3 regions of the Salinivibrio sp. PR932 genome follow, and region 3 is predicted to be linked to each of the others. Evidence: riboswitches for the same ligand, from Rfam matches in the RefSeq annotation. Region 3 holds a riboswitch; each other region holds the start of a gene.
The links. Region 3 has a riboswitch for thiamine pyrophosphate ahead of thiB (thiamine ABC transporter substrate binding subunit). Riboswitches for the same ligand answer to the same signal wherever they lie in the genome.
Positions count from the first base shown of each region.

Region 1: it holds a riboswitch for thiamine pyrophosphate, as region 3 does, so the genes downstream of both, thiD (bifunctional hydroxymethylpyrimidine kinase/phosphomethylpyrimidine kinase) here and thiB (thiamine ABC transporter substrate binding subunit) in region 3, are expected to answer to the same signal.
Region 2: it holds a riboswitch for thiamine pyrophosphate, as region 3 does, so the genes downstream of both, thiC (phosphomethylpyrimidine synthase ThiC) here and thiB (thiamine ABC transporter substrate binding subunit) in region 3, are expected to answer to the same signal.

Region 1 is NZ_MUFM01000037.1:9,044-14,225, reverse strand. It holds partial or broken gene BZG84_RS16650 (methyl-accepting chemotaxis protein) at 1-60, opposite strand, end outside; gene BZG84_RS14170 (potassium channel family protein) at 498-1,523, shown strand; gene thiD (bifunctional hydroxymethylpyrimidine kinase/phosphomethylpyrimidine kinase) at 1,607-2,464, opposite strand; TPP riboswitch at 2,526-2,626, opposite strand; gene BZG84_RS14160 (putative bifunctional diguanylate cyclase/phosphodiesterase) at 2,689-4,449, opposite strand; gene BZG84_RS14155 (PAS domain-containing sensor histidine kinase) at 4,446-5,182, opposite strand, start outside.
Region 2 is NZ_MUFM01000004.1:134,262-139,443, forward strand. It holds gene BZG84_RS03025 (thiazole synthase) at 1-420, opposite strand, end outside; gene thiS (sulfur carrier protein ThiS) at 423-620, opposite strand; gene BZG84_RS03035 (HesA/MoeB/ThiF family protein) at 604-1,371, opposite strand; gene thiE (thiamine phosphate synthase) at 1,355-2,023, opposite strand; gene thiC (phosphomethylpyrimidine synthase ThiC) at 2,020-3,996, opposite strand; TPP riboswitch at 4,090-4,189, opposite strand; gene crcB (fluoride efflux transporter CrcB) at 4,246-4,626, opposite strand.
Region 3 is NZ_MUFM01000012.1:19,510-24,691, forward strand. It holds gene leuC (3-isopropylmalate dehydratase large subunit) at 1-259, shown strand, start outside; gene leuD (3-isopropylmalate dehydratase small subunit) at 269-871, shown strand; gene BZG84_RS07875 (DUF547 domain-containing protein) at 991-1,782, shown strand; TPP riboswitch at 1,821-1,922, shown strand; gene thiB (thiamine ABC transporter substrate binding subunit) at 1,975-2,961, shown strand; gene thiP (thiamine/thiamine pyrophosphate ABC transporter permease) at 2,967-4,556, shown strand; gene thiQ (thiamine ABC transporter ATP-binding protein) at 4,550-5,182, shown strand, end outside.

The DNA of each region.
Region 1 (5,182 bases), on a different contig from region 3:
CTGTACATGGCGAGCAAGATCATTGACTTGTTCGGCACATGACGCCGCCTGATGGCTCACCTCCGTCACACGCTCTTTTTCACCATTAATAGTTTCTGCTAGAGTCGCCAGCGAAGATTGGGTCGAGGTAATCGAATCACCAAAATGGCACAGGTTAGCGTCGATCGCTTTACCGGTTTGGCGTTTTTTCTGTACCACGGCCAGCTCCGATTCTAACGCCGCCTTTTCGCTGTGCAGCGCGTCTATCTGGGCATTGACTTGCTCCAGTTTTAGTTGTAATTCAGTACGTTTTTGTTGTTCTTGTTCGAGTTGACGACGAGATGTAAACACGTGAAGCCCTCCGAGTTGTTAATATACATATTGTACGCCTTATACATACGCATGTGCTTGTAATCGATTAAACTGTGATCCTCTCAACGCCAATGCGTTGATTTACACTGTAAACCCATAAAAAATCCCTTCATACTGGCGTTTCCATAGCGAATGAGCGAGACACTATGACCTTTTGGTTGCTTTTTAAACGTTGGATTATCAGCCACTTCGCCCATTTAAACGGGCGTATTCTCGGATTGGTCGTACTCGCCTACGGCATCATTGGCTGGCTGCTTTTACAATCGGCGGGTGAAACTGAGATGACTCAGTCACTCAGTCGCTACATCTATTACTTAGTGGTCACCGCCTCTACCGTGGGATATGGCGATTACTCACCCGCCACCGAGGCAGGACAGTGGATTACCGCCTTTTGGATCATTCCCGGTGGACTCGGTCTGTTTGCGGTGGTGATTGGGCATGTAACCAGTGCTTTAGTGGATTATTGGCGACGTGGATTACAAGGAAAACGGAGTCTTACTGTGAAAAATCATATTTTAGTTTTGGGGTGGAACGGTCAGCGTACCATTCAGTTAATCCGTTTATTGCAAAGCGGTATTCATGGCGAGCGCCCGATCGTGCTTTGTGTCCGTCCTGAAATGGAAAATCCGCTGCCTGGCGAGGTAGAGTTTGTGCGCGTGACCAGCTTTACTGATGCCGAGGGCATTGCGCGCGCCGGCATCGACAGTGCCGCGAGTATTATTATCGATAACCCAGAAGACGATATCACGCTTTCTGCGGCGCTGTTCTGCGCTCACAAAAACCCTTCCGCTCATTTGCTCGCGTATTTTCAAGATGATGCACTCAGCCAAATATTGAAGCAGCACTATCCGCACGCTGAATGTGTGCCGTCTGTGTCGGTGGAAATGCTGGCAAAAGCGGCCGTTGATCCCGGTTCAAGCCAATTACATCACGAGCTATTGAGCACGGCTCAAGGGATGACCCAATACTGTGCCCGCTACCCCACCGATGCGAGTGCAACCGATGTCGGCACCTTGTTTAATCAATTAAAGCATGAGCATGATGCAACCTTAATTGGTCTCGACAAAGGCGATGGGATCACCCTGAACCCTCGCCTACACACTGAAGTGGCACCGGGCGATCGCATCTTTTATATCGCCGCCGAGCGTTTACCACATTGGTCTGCCGCCTAACGGACGCGTCCAACGCATCTTTGCTGTTTTCTTTCCGATGCCGCTGCCCCACTTGGGTTGCAGCGGATCGTTTCCATCTCGTCTCAGGGCAATTCCGCGACAGCATGCTCTGCTGGCGACAGACACAAATTATCAGGGTAAGCGTAAAAATGATGCACCGGCCCAGCACCTCTTCCGACCGTTAGCTGCTGACTATGCGCTAAAGCCTCTGTCAAATACTGCTTAGCCGCTCGCCCGGCTTCAATGGGCGTCATTCCCTGCGCGTAATAAGAGGCGATTGCAGCAGACAGTGAACATCCGGTGCCATGGGTGTTGGTAGTTTCAATGCGGCGTGCGCGCAAGGTTTGACAGGTATCTTGGCTAATCCACACATCCACGCTTTCAGGGGCGTGATGTAAATGGCCCCCTTTGAGCATCACGTAAGGACAGCCTAGATGGCGAAGTGCCGGCACCAGCTCATGCATTTGCTCTATAGAGGTAGGCACAGGCCGACCGGTTAAGCGAGCGGCCTCCGGCAAGTTGGGAGTGAGCACCGTTGCTCGCGGAATAAGCTCTTCAATCAACGCCCTCATGGCCTGCTCGTCGAGCAAAGGGTCGCCGCTGGTCGCGACCATTACGGGATCTAAAATCACCGGTAAGTGTGGCGACCGTGCCAGCACAGCAGCGACTTCACGAATAATCGCTTGATTGGCCAGCATACCGATTTTCACCGCACGCACCGGCATGTCGTATAACACTGCATCTAATTGGGCGCGCACAAAATCGGGCTCAACCGCCGAGACGGCCTCGACACCGCAGGTATTTTGCGCGGTTAGCGCGGTGATCACCGAGCACGCATAGCCGCCGGTCGCTGAAATCGCTTTAATGTCGGCTTGAATGCCCGCACCACCACCGCTGTCTGAGCCGGCAATGGTAAGAATAACAGGTGGAGATAGGTTCATAATGGCCCCTTAATCATCAGGGGCGGAAGGAGACAAAGTACGGCAGTATGCATCACTTTGTGCGCTGATCGTGTCAGTTCCCTCCGCCAGTGCTAACTGGATCAGGTTCTACGGGTCCTGCTTTCGCAGTCTCAGCAATTACTTGCTCCCCGACTAACTGTGTTCAGAATATGCATCCTACGGATAAAGCGCAAGCCTCATCTCTAATCCGATGATGACCACGGCTATCCAGACACGGGCGCACTGATAGCCGTCGCTGGGCACTCACATCCGGTTTGCAGAAGCTGTTCAAACTGTTCTGTTCCCAGCGGTTTGGCATACAAGAAGCCTTGCACTTGATCGCAGCCAATACGCTGCAAAATCTGTTGCTGGCCAACTTCTTCCACGCCTTCGGCCACCACACCGTGGCCAAACCCATGCGCTAGGTCGATCACGCTACCAACAAGGTGTTTGTCACCGGCGTTAGATGCAAGATCTTGAATAAAGCTACGATCAAGCTTCACCCAATCCACAGGAAGCTGTTTCAAATAGCTCAATGAACTGTAGCCTGTGCCAAAATCATCAAGCGCAATGTGCATCCCCGCATCACGGAGCTGTTGTAACTCTTTGAGCGCCACCGACATGTGTCGAATTAACGCCGATTCAGTAACCTCAAGCTGAATGATTTGGGTGGGTACTTCCAGCGCTTGGCAGCGGGCAAGAATGCTGTCGGCAAAACCGTGGCGAAGTTGCTGGGAAGAGACATTGATGGCTAAGTGAAACGCCTCGGGCAAGGTGTATTGCTCTCGCCAACGGACCAGCGCGCGCAACGCCATAGAAAAAACTGCATCGCCGAGTTGGATCATATCGGCACTTCGCTCGGCAATGGGAATAAACTCGGCCGGGCTGATCGCTCCCAGTTGCGGATGACGCCAACGTAATAACGCCTCAGCGCCTACCATGCTACCAGTATTGAGATCCCATTTGGGCTGAAAGACCAAAGACAGACCCCCTTGTTCAAGGGCAGGGCTAAGTCCATTACGGATCATATGCTCACGTTGCGATTTCGCATCCAACTCTTGGCGATAATGACCCACTTCGGTGTCATCGGTCGGGATGGCTAGAATCGCTTGGCGAAAGAGTTGCTCCACATCGTGATGCTCCCCTTCCGCTTGAGCTATTCCCACATGGCAGTGCATCGACATCAAACGGCCATCAAGGGTGTGATGCCCACTCAATAATCGACAAATCCGCTTGGCAAGTGCGTCAATGGCGGTGATATCTCCTTCCACTACCATCACCAAACGTGTGTTATCCCAGACACCAATGCGCCGCCCTCTTGCGACCGAGCTACTGGCTAAGAGCCCCGCTAGGTGCTTATACAGCGCTTCTGTCATTAAGTGGCCTTGATGCTGTGTGACCGCCTCCATCCCATCCAACGCGATCATAAACACGGTCACCATCCCCTTGGTGAGTTGACGTTCAGCCGCATCCACCAGCGCACGTCGATTGGGTAGATTGGTTAGAGGATCGGTTAAAGACAGGGTACGTAATGCCGCAGTTTGCTTATTCACTAACATTTGCAAACGTGCCGCTTGATCACGCTCTTTCAGGGTTTTGAATTGAAAATGAAGAATATTATGGATGCGCTGGAGCACTTCATGGTGATCAAACGGCTTGGTGAGATAATCAATGGCCCCACGGCATAAGGCTTGATTGCGCAGATTGTTGTCACTATCGGCAGTAAGCACCATCACCGGGGGACAGTGCTCGCCGAGCGTATTGTTCAGCAGATCGAGAACATCTAGCCCCGAGCGTTGAGGCATACGCATATCAAGCAACACTAAATCGGGGATCGGTGAGAGGTAATCGGCCACAAGGCGTGGATCGTTAAGGCCTGTAATGTGTTGATAGCCAGATTGCAGCAACATGGCAGTCAACAAGTCGACATTCTCCGGTCGATCATCAATGATCAGGATCTGCGCTTGGGATTTTTCTCGTGTCATGCCCTGTCCTCCAAAAGTGTTTGCATCGCTCGGCCCAACGCCGCACCCGATACCGGTGACGCCAACGTCACAATGCTATCGCTGTGCGATTGCATAGATTCGGTGTCCGGCACGTTAACCACGATCATGGGCCGTTCCCCGAGTCGTAACTGAACCTGATCTGCCGTGTCATCAAGCACCGCATAACTGACCATGAACAGTGAGGGCGGTGTGGTATGCGCCATCGCGGCTGCCAACGATAAATCATGGACACAGGTCAAGGTCAGTAACGGCCAGTCTTCGAACCAATCGGCCATTAAGCGTTGCTGTGCAACGTCTGGTTCAATAAAAAGCACTCGATGCGGCTGGGTAAGGGTAAATGGTGTGGATGAAGACGCTATCTCGGTCAACGACTGGCCACGATAGGGAAAGGTGACGGCAAAACAACTCCCTTTTCCGACTTCGCTGCTCACGGTGATCTCACCTTGCATTTGCGCAATCAATTGCTGTGTGACCGCAAGCCCCACGCCTGCCCCTTCAATATGGGTTTGCTCGGCCGCTAAGCGATTAAAAGGCTCAAATAACGCGCTCAGCTTATCCTGTTCAATGCCAATGCCTGTGTCCGTCACCGCGATCGTTATCGTTTCGGCTTGCTGACGGGTCGATACCGTGACACGTCCTCCGGCATGGTTGTATTTAATCGCATTGCTAATGAGGTTGATCAGCACTTGCTTAAAACGGGTCGCATCGACGT
Region 2 (5,182 bases), on a different contig from region 3:
CAAACGCTTACACAGCACAGGATCAGCATGACAATATGGCAGCACCACAAACCCCTCATCCACAAGGGTTTTCGCCGCTTGAAGGGTTTCAATCGGGTCAGGCATCAAATATTTGGGGTCGGGGTGAATCTCCAACTTCACCCAATGCGTTCCCAATGCTTCTCGAGCAAGACGCGCGGCAAAGACCGCTTCTTGCGCATTCTTCGCACCCGAGGTATTGGGCAGCAGGTGCACACCTAGCTCGCGCAGCGGGGTTAAAATATCATCTTGTATGGCATGGACATCGACTCGCTTTAGCGCCATGGTGACCAGTTCAGTACCACTGGCCGCCAGTGACTCGGCCATGGTCTTGCGACTAGCAAACTTGCCGGTGCCGGTTAACAGTCGAGATGAAAACGTCGTATCCGCAATGGTTAACATAATTATCCTCCGGCAATCGCTTGAAAGACCGCCAAGCTATCGCCAGCGGTGAGTGACGTGGATGACCAAGCATCACGCGCAATAATGGTCTGATTTAGCGCGACCGCGACCGACTCGGCTGGCACCTTCATCTCCTCAATCAGTTGCGCGACGGTCGTGGCATTGACCTCTGTCGGCGTGTCATTAATGGTTAACTGCATCGCTTACCTCCCGCTTTGGCTGACAAACCGCACAATGCGGATCCACGGGCAGCGAAAAGTGCTGCCATGTCATGGTTTGTCCATCCAGTCGTGACAAGCGATTGGTCCTGACCGCCTGCCCTAATAACAGCTTTATTGCCTCCAGCGCTTGCGCGGTGGCCATCATGCCGACCACAGGTCCCATTACCCCGGATTCTGCACAGCGTGTGGGTTCAGAAAGCGTCACGTCTGCGAAGGCGCACGCATAACATGCGCTATGCGGTTGATAAACCAATAACTGGCCTTGCCAACCGATCGCCGCTGCGCTCACCAACGGCGTACCAGCCTCTACACAGGCTTGGTTGACCGCATGACGGGTGGCGAGATTATCACTGCAATCAAGGACCACATCCGCCATCGCTACTTCGAGCGCCAGACGCTCACCTTCTAGATAGGCATTGATGGCTCGGCACTGGCAATGTGGATTCAGCGCGACCAAGTTAGCGGCTAGCGACGCGGCTTTATCGGTGCCGATTTGCGCCTCCCGATACGCCACCTGACGCGCCAAGTTAGATAGCTCAATGTGGTCCGAGTCAGCAATCGCTAACTTACCCACGCCAGCGCCTGCAAGATAGAGGCCCGCGGTGGTTCCAAGCCCACCGGCACCGACCATTAACACGCGCGCCTTGCTAAGTGCCTGCTGCCCGCACTCTCCAACCTCCGGCAGCATGATTTGCCGGCTATAACGCAGGTATTCACTGTCCGATAGCATCACGCCCTCCTTGTTGTCTTGATGGATTAAGACAGCGATTAAATGCGTCAATGAGCGCCGCTAAATCAGGCGCTTGCGTCACGGCACGGACCACCGCAATGGCGTCCACGCCAGTGCGCCAAACGTCAGGAGCACGGTTGAGATCAATACCGCCAATCGCCACCGTCGGGAAGCGGCCATCCACAGTCGCTACCTGCTGCGCTAACGCAGAAATGCCTTGCGGCGGCTCGGCGAGCTGTTTGGTGGTAGTGGGAAAAATATGGCCGATGGCGAGATAACTGGGCGAGAGCGCAATCGCTGCAGCAAGTTGTTCGGGACTGCGTGTCGATACGCCAAGGCGCACGCCTTGTCGTGCGAGCAGGTCAAGATCCGCCTCTTGTATGTCTTGCTGGCCCAGATGAACGCCATAGGCGCCAGCCTCAAGCGCGAGCTGCCAGTGATCGTTGATAAACACCTGGGCATGGTGCGCGCGGCCCAACGCCACCGCACGCTGTACCCAATCCGCCAATTGAGGATGCCCCGGCTGCTTCACACGCAGTTGCACGGTTTTCACCCCCAAGCAAAGCAAGCGTTCGAGCAAATCCACATCGTCTACCACCGGATATAATGGGCCTATACCTTCAGACATAGATGCAAACGGGGTCAGGCTCATGACTCCACCTTATCGCTGTCCGCTACCTCAGCGCCTTGTGGTAACGAATGATGGGATTTTTGCAGGTAGAGCTCACTGCCCTTTGCTCGAAACTCTTGCGATTTTTGCTGCATGCCTGCTAACGGGTCTTCCAGCATGGTGACATCAATCGCTTCGCCCGCAGCGGCATAGCCATTTTCTTTGGCATAATCGCGGACTTCTTGGCTGATCTTCATAGAGCAGAATTTTGGCCCACACATGGAGCAAAAATGCGCGACCTTGCCCGACTCTTGAGGCAGTGTTTCATCGTGATAAGCACGCGCCGTCACTGGATCTAATGCAAGGTTAAACTGATCTTCCCAGCGAAATTCAAAGCGCGCTTTGGAAATGGCGTTATCTCGCACCTGCGCGCCCGGATGTCCTTTGGCTAAGTCGGCGGCGTGCGCACACAACTTGTAAGTGATAAGCCCAGTTTTAACATCCTCTTTATTGGGCAGACCCAGATGTTCTTTGGGCGTGACATAGCAAAGCATCGCACACCCAAACCAGCCAATCATCGCCGCACCAATCCCGGAGGTGATGTGGTCGTAACCAGGCGCGATATCGGTAGTCAGCGGGCCTAAAGTATAAAAGGGCGCTTCGTGGCAATGGGTGAGCTGCTCGTCCATATTCTCTTTGATCATGTGCATGGGCACATGGCCGGGGCCTTCAATCATCACCTGCACATCGTATTCCCATGCCACCTTGGTTAGCTCGCCCAGGGTACGTAACTCACTGAACTGGGCTTCGTCGTTCGCGTCAGCTACTGAGCCTGGGCGCAATCCATCGCCTAACGACAGCGATACATCATACGCGGCACAAATCTCGCAGATTTCACGAAAATGGGTATAGAGGAAGCTTTCTTGATGATGCGCCAAGCACCATTTGGCGATAATCGACCCGCCACGCGAGACAATCCCAGTCACGCGATTGGCAGTCATGGGCACATAGTGCAAACGCACCCCAGCGTGAATGGTAAAGTAGTCGACCCCTTGCTCGGCTTGCTCTATCAAGGTATCGCGCATCACTTCCCAAGTCAGGTCTTCGGCAATGCCATTCACTTTCTCAAGCGCCTGATACATAGGCACAGTGCCAATCGGGACTGGGCTATTACGTAAAATCCACTCGCGGGTTTCGTGGATATTGCGTCCGGTCGATAAATCCATCACCGTATCCGCGCCCCAACGGGTCGCCCACACCAGTTTTTCAGTTTCTTCTTCAATGGAGGAGCTCACCGCCGAGTTACCAATATTAGCATTCACTTTCACCAGAAAGTTACGCCCAATGATCATCGGCTCCGCTTCTGGGTGGTTAATGTTGGCCGGAATAATCGCACGCCCTTCAGCAACTTCTTGGCGCACAAATTCGGGAGTGATGTTTGAGGGTAAATGCGCGCCAAAGCTTTCTCCTGGGTGCTGGCGGTTTAGCTGCTCTTCACGATACTGCTGACGTCCCATATTTTCCCGGATAGCGATAAATTCCATCTCTGGGGTGATAATGCCTTGGCGTGCGTAGTGAAGTTGGGTCACACATTGGTTAGGTTTTGCCCGACGGATAGACGGTAAGGCACTAAAGCGAAGATCATCCAAGGTTTCATCACTAAGGCGAGTCTGCGCATAGTCTGAGCTCACTGCATCAAGGAACTCTGTATCGGCACGCTCATCAATCCATGCTTTGCGCACTGGCGCTAAGCCTTGGTAAATATCGATAGCACTCTGTGGGTCAGTATAAGGCCCTGATGTGTCATAAACCCGAATGGACTCATTGGCCTCGTACTGCGGATTGTCTTTACTGCCACCCACAAAGGTCGGAGACAAATGGATTTCTCGCATCCCTACGCGAATATCGGGTCGCGATCCCTCGACATAGACTTTTTCCGAGTTGGGGTAGGTTTGCGCAGAGAGAGAATCGATAAAGGATTTGGCCTCAAGACGGGCCTGTTTACGGGTCGACATAGCATTACTCCGGTGTTCATTATGGGAATTAATGCTTGCCGGAAAACGCTGAATTGAGATGTGAGCAAACTGGCAGACGCGTACGGTCTGTGATCTGATGCATCTCTTGTTCCCTTCGCTGGTACTAACCAGATCAGGTTCAACGGATCCCACTTAACGTGGTCTCAGCCAATTGGCACTCCGACAAGTTCAACGCCAGTATAAGAAATCACCGCCGCAACAACAAGCGACGTACTAGCATGTTTTTACCTACCCAGTAATGCGTCCTAGCAGCCAAGCCCCCATCGCGGCCGCTCCTAAGCATAACGCAAGGTTGAGACCCACGTTTAACAAGGCTTTCACCGTCTCACCATGTTGAAAAAGAAGCAAGGTATCCACTGAAAAGGTCGAGAAGGTGGTGAACGCGCCCAAAAAGCCAATAGCAATCAGTTGACGCCAAGGCACTGGGGCAATCAGTTCTTGGCTCATCGCCGCTAAAAAGACACCCATCGCTAATGATCCCAGCACATTAACCATTAGGGTGCCGTAGGGAAATCCTCGACCAAACACCGCGACGCTCCACTCTGAAACTAAAAAACGCGAAGACGCCCCTAATGCGCCACCAAGTCCTACCCACAATATGCTTACCACAGGGTGCTCCTTTCGATTGGTAAAAAGTCATCATACCGCGACATGTGAACAAGAAACAGGAGGAAGAAAAAGGGAAAAGGATCAAGGGTGCTAGAAGCATAATGAGTCACATACAAAAAAAGCACCGACGATGCCGATGCTTTGATATTTGGCAGGGGTAGAGGAATTCGACCGGGCTGGCGACCCAGCCCCCAACACGCTTTTGTGTAGATTGCATGTTCACATCTACCCTTAATCGGATTACGAGAACCTTGATGATTCACATACAAAAAAAGCACCGACGATGTCGGTGCTTTGATGTTTGGCAGGGGTAGAGGGATTCGACCGGGCTGGCGACCCAGCCCCCAACACGCTTTTTTGTCGTTTGCATGTTCTCATCTATCTCTTATCGGATTACGAGAAGCTTGATGATTCACATACAAAAAAGCACCGACGATGTCGATGCTTTGATGTTTGGCAGGGGTAGAGGGATTCGACCGGGCTGGCGACCCAGCCCCCAACACGCTTTTTTGTCGTTTGTATGTTCACACCTACCCTTAATCGGCTTACGAGAAGC
Region 3 (5,182 bases):
GCAAGTGCGCGCCCAAGCAGAGCAAGAAGGGCTGGATGTAATCTTCCGCGAAGCGGGCTTTGAATGGCGCTTACCAGGCTGCTCGATGTGTTTGGCAATGAACAACGATCGCTTAGGCCCTAAAGAGCGCTGTGCGTCCACCAGCAACCGCAACTTTGAAGGGCGTCAAGGCCGTGAAGGCCGCACCCACTTGGTCAGCCCAGCGATGGCCGCAGCGGCGGCGATTGCGGGCCATTTTGTCGACGTTAACCAATTATAAGGAGGCCTTATGTCAGGCATACACACTCATACCGGCATTGTTGCCCCATTAGATGCGGCGAACGTCGATACCGATGCGATTATCCCTAAACAGTTTTTGCAAAAAGTCACCCGTACAGGCTTTGGTCAGCACCTGTTTCACGATTGGCGCTTTTTAGACGATGCGGGTAAACAGCCGAACCCCGAGTTTGTGCTCAATCAAGCGCGTTACCAAGGGGCGAGCGTGTTACTCACCCGCGAAAACTTTGGCTGTGGCTCGTCACGCGAACATGCTCCTTGGGCGCTGGATGATTACGGTTTTAAAGTGATTATCGCCCCCAGTTTTGCCGATATTTTCTATGGCAACTGCATTAATAACCAAATGGTGCCAGTGACACTTGAAGAAGGCCAAATCGATGCTCTATTTACGTATGTGGCCGAAAATGAAGGCGCGACGGTAACGCTAGATTTGCCCGCCCAAACCATCCGTGCCGGTGAACACTGCTTTAGCTTCCAGATGGATGATTTTCGCCGTCATTGCTTGTTGGAAGGATTAGATAGCATTGGCCTCACGCTTCAGCACGACGCTGAGATCTCGCGCTTTGAGCAAAACATTCCCGCCTTTTTGGCATAACACAACACTTTAACCACTAAAACGCTGCTCAAGCAGCGTTTTTTTATGGCCATGAAAGCAAACATGGCGCAAGCTGGTCTAGGATATAAACAAGATACGCTCGCGATTGAGGAAGCGGTATGCGAACACGGATCACGCTCATTTTTTGGTTACTCGTTGCTTTTCCAGCCTTGGCCGCCCCGAAAGCCGATTATTGGGCAATGTGGGATGCGCACAACCCCGCCAGCCAAGCCACGTTTACCCATCACAGCTGGCAAGTATTACTCGATAAATATTTACAGCCTCAAGGACAGCACACCTTATTTAACTACGCAGCCGTCACCGAGGCCGATAAAGCGACTCTCGATCATTACATTAGCATGCTCACCGCGCGCGACCCGCGCACCTTGACCAAAGACGAACAATACGCGTACTGGGTTAATCTCTACAATTCAGTCACCGTAAAGCTAATTTTGGATGCGTATCCAGTCCGTTCGATCACCAAACTCGGTGGCCTGTTTAGCTTTGGACCTTGGGATGATGAGGTGGTCACGGTGGCAGGAGAGCCGCTTACCTTGAATGATATTGAGCACCGTATTCTGCGCCCGCTCTGGCAAGATCCGCGTACCCATTATGCGGTCAATTGTGCCAGCCTTGGCTGTCCGAACCTACAGCCACAAGCCTTTCAAGCCGACACCTTAGAGGCACAATTAGAACAAGCCGCCTATACCTTTATTAACAGTGATAAAGGCGTGAGTCAGCAAGGCGGTCAGTGGCAGCTTTCTTCTATCTATGAGTGGTTTGAGGCCGATTTTGGCGGCAGTGAACAAGGAGTAATCACCCATATCAATCAATACCGCGATATCAAACTTCCCGAGGATGCACGCTTAGACTATGACTACGACTGGGCGCTTAACCGAACCGCTGACTAAAAGGCTTGGTTAACCCTAAGCCAATCAGTACAATGGCTTCGTACTCATTGGGGAGCCTCTTGGCTGAGATTGCGCACCGCGCTAAACCCATCGAACCTGATCCAGCTAACACTGGCGTAGGGATTGAGACTTGATGATGTCATCAACCAGCCTCAACACCCACGCCCAACTTAGGAGCGTGCTGTGAAAGTCATTACGTCTGTTTTAACCGTACTTTCTTTGTCTCTGTTATCGCTTGGCGCCCGCGCCGCCGACCCGCTGACTGTCTATACCTACGACTCGTTTATCGCCGATTGGGGCGCAGGGCCAAAAATTAAAGCCGCCTTCGAGAAACGCTGTAATTGTAAGGTCGAGTTTGTGTCCCTTGAAGACGGCGCAGCCTTGCTAAACCGCATGCGGATTGAAGGCAGTAACACCAGCGCCGATATCGTGTTGGGTATAGACACCAATTTAATGAAAGAAGCGGAGCGGAGCGGCATTGTCGCCGAGCACGCGGTGAATACGGAGCGCCTACAGGTACCCGGCGGTTGGGATAATCCCTACTTTATCCCCTACGATTACGGCTACTTTGCCTTCGTGTACGACACCACGCGCCTGCTCGATCCGCCCAAGAGCTTGAAAGCCTTGATTGAAGATCGTGATGACATCAGTGTGATTTACCAAGATCCCCGTGTCTCCACCGTTGGCCAAGGCTTAATGCTTTGGATCCAGAAAGTCTACGGCGATAAAAGCCAGCAAGCATGGCGTGATCTCGCGGATAACACCATTACCGTGACCAAAGGCTGGACCGAAGCGTACAACATGTTCCTGAACAAGGAAGCGGACATGGTGCTCTCTTACACCACATCACCGGCTTACCATTTGGTTGCCGATGATGATGACCGCTTTGCCGCCGCGACGTTTGAAGAGGGCCACTATATGCAGATTGAAGTGGCCGCAAAATCAGCCTACACCGACCAGCCAGAACTGGCCGATGCGTTTTTGCAGTTTATGCTCAGCGATGAAGCGCAGTCGATCATTCCCCTTACGCAATGGATGTACCCTGTTACTGATATCACGTTACCGGATGCCTTCTATACCTTGAGTAAGCCAGAAAAAAGCTTGATTTATCAACCCGATGAAGTGATGGGCAACCGTCAACAATGGGTGCGTGACTGGCAAACGGCGTTGGTTGAATAATCGTCATGCTCAACCCTTCACGCACTTGGCCGGGCAGTCTCGCGGCCAGTCTCGTCGTGCTTTTAATTGGCAGCGCTCTTTGGGCGCTGTTCTCTCACAGCCAAGATCTTAACCTTCAGGCACTATGGCAAGATGCCTACCTTCGTCACGTCACCGTATTTAGCTTCAAGCAAGCCATTTTATCAGTGATCCTCAGTGTGGGATTGGCGATTCCTGTTGCCCACGCCCTGTCGCGTCGCGAGTTTGCGGGTAAGCGTTGGTTGTTGAAACTGTTTGCCATGACCTTAGTGCTGCCTGTGCTGATTGGGGTATTTGGCTTGGTAGCCATTTTTGGTCGCAGCGGATTGCTCGCCGACACCCTACAACATTTTGATCTTTCTATGCCATTTTCCATTTATGGATTGAGCGGCATTTTGCTGGCACACGTGTTTTTCAACTTACCATTTTCCGCCCAGATCATGGTGCAAGCACTCGAGGGGATCCCCGCCGATCAACGCCGCTTAGCGACTCAATTGGGCTTAGGTGGCTGGCAGCGTTTTCGTCACCTTGAATGGCCTTATCTTCGCCAAAGTTTGCCCCATATCGTCGGGCTGGTGTTTATGCTCTGCTTTACCAGTTTTGCCACCGTCATGGCGCTTGGAGGCGGCCCCAAAGCCACCACCATAGAGTTGGCCATTTACCAAGCCATTCGCTTTGACTTTGATTTGCAAACCGGCGCGGCATTAGCGCTGTGGCAGATGATGCTGTGCGGCACCATTGCGTTTGTAGTGCAAACATTCACACGCGCGGTGCCGAATACACCCAGTGAAGTATTACCATTGCCGCATGCCCTCGATAGCCGAGCGGCGAAATGCTGGGATCTGCTCTGGATAACCTTGGTCTTGCTTCTCGTATTGCCGCCACTGGGTGTAGTGCTGTATCGCGGGCTCAACCCGAGTGCGCTCACTGTCCTTGCCGATACAGCGTTATGGCAAGCCACCATGCACTCATTGTGGGTGGCCACCGGCGCGAGCGCCATTGCATTTGTGTTGGCAATTGCAGTGATCTTAGCCAGTCGTCACTGGCGATTTCATGGTCAAAAAAAACGAGCCGATGGTATTGAAACGCTGGGGGCCATGATTTTGGTCGTGCCAAGTATCGTATTAAGCACTGGACTGTTTTTGCTGTTTCGCCAATTTAGCGATGTCTTTAGCCTCGCCTTGTGGTTGGTGATGGGGGTCAATGCGCTGATGGCCTTACCGTATTTGATTAAGGTGCTCAGTGCCCCTGCCTATCAAGTGGCGCAATCTTATCATGCACTCTGTGCCACCCTAGGCGTGCGCGGGGTTACCCGCTTGCGCTTAATTGAATGGCAGTGCTTACGCCGCCCAATAGCACGTGGCCTCGCGGTCAGTTTTGTCCTCTCGATGGGCGATCTCAGCGCCATCTCTTTATTTGGTAGCCAACACTTTCAAACACTGCCTTTGTATCTATTTCGTCTGATGGGCAGTTATCAAATGGATGCGGGCGCCGCGGCGGCCATGCTGTTATTAGCGACCAGTTTAGGCAGCTACGCTCTGATCATCCGCCTCGTCCAATGGAGACACGCATGCTAACCCTTTCCAATATCACGTATCGCTACCAGCAAGCGTGGATGCACTTCGACGCCCACATTGCGCCGGGAGAGATTGTTGCTGTACTCGGCCCAAGCGGCGCAGGGAAAAGTACCTTACTCTCTCTGATTGCAGGATTAATTGCTCCTGATAGTGGCGAGATTTTGATTGCAGGTAAGCCAGTCACTACCGCGCCGGCTCACCAGCGCCCACTCTCCATCCTGTTTCAAGAGCATAATGTCTTCACCCACTTATCGGTGTTTGACAACATGGCGATTGGACTTTCGCCTTCACTCAAGCTCAGTCACGCACAAAAAGAGAGCGTGAGAAGCGCCGCGGATGCGGTGGGGCTGACACCTTATTTAGATCGTTTACCCGGCGCATTGTCCGGCGGGCAGCGCCAGCGGATTGCACTCGGACGAAGTATTGCACGTCAACAGCCTCTGTTATTACTTGATGAGCCTTTTTCAGCCCTTGATCCTGCGTTGAAAAAAGACATGTTAGCCTTGGTGAAACGGACCGCCCACGCGCAAGGTACAACCGTTTTGATGGTGACCCATCACCCCGACGATGCGAAAGCCATTGCCTCACGTTTTCTTTACGTCGATGAGGGCCAGATTGCCTTGTCT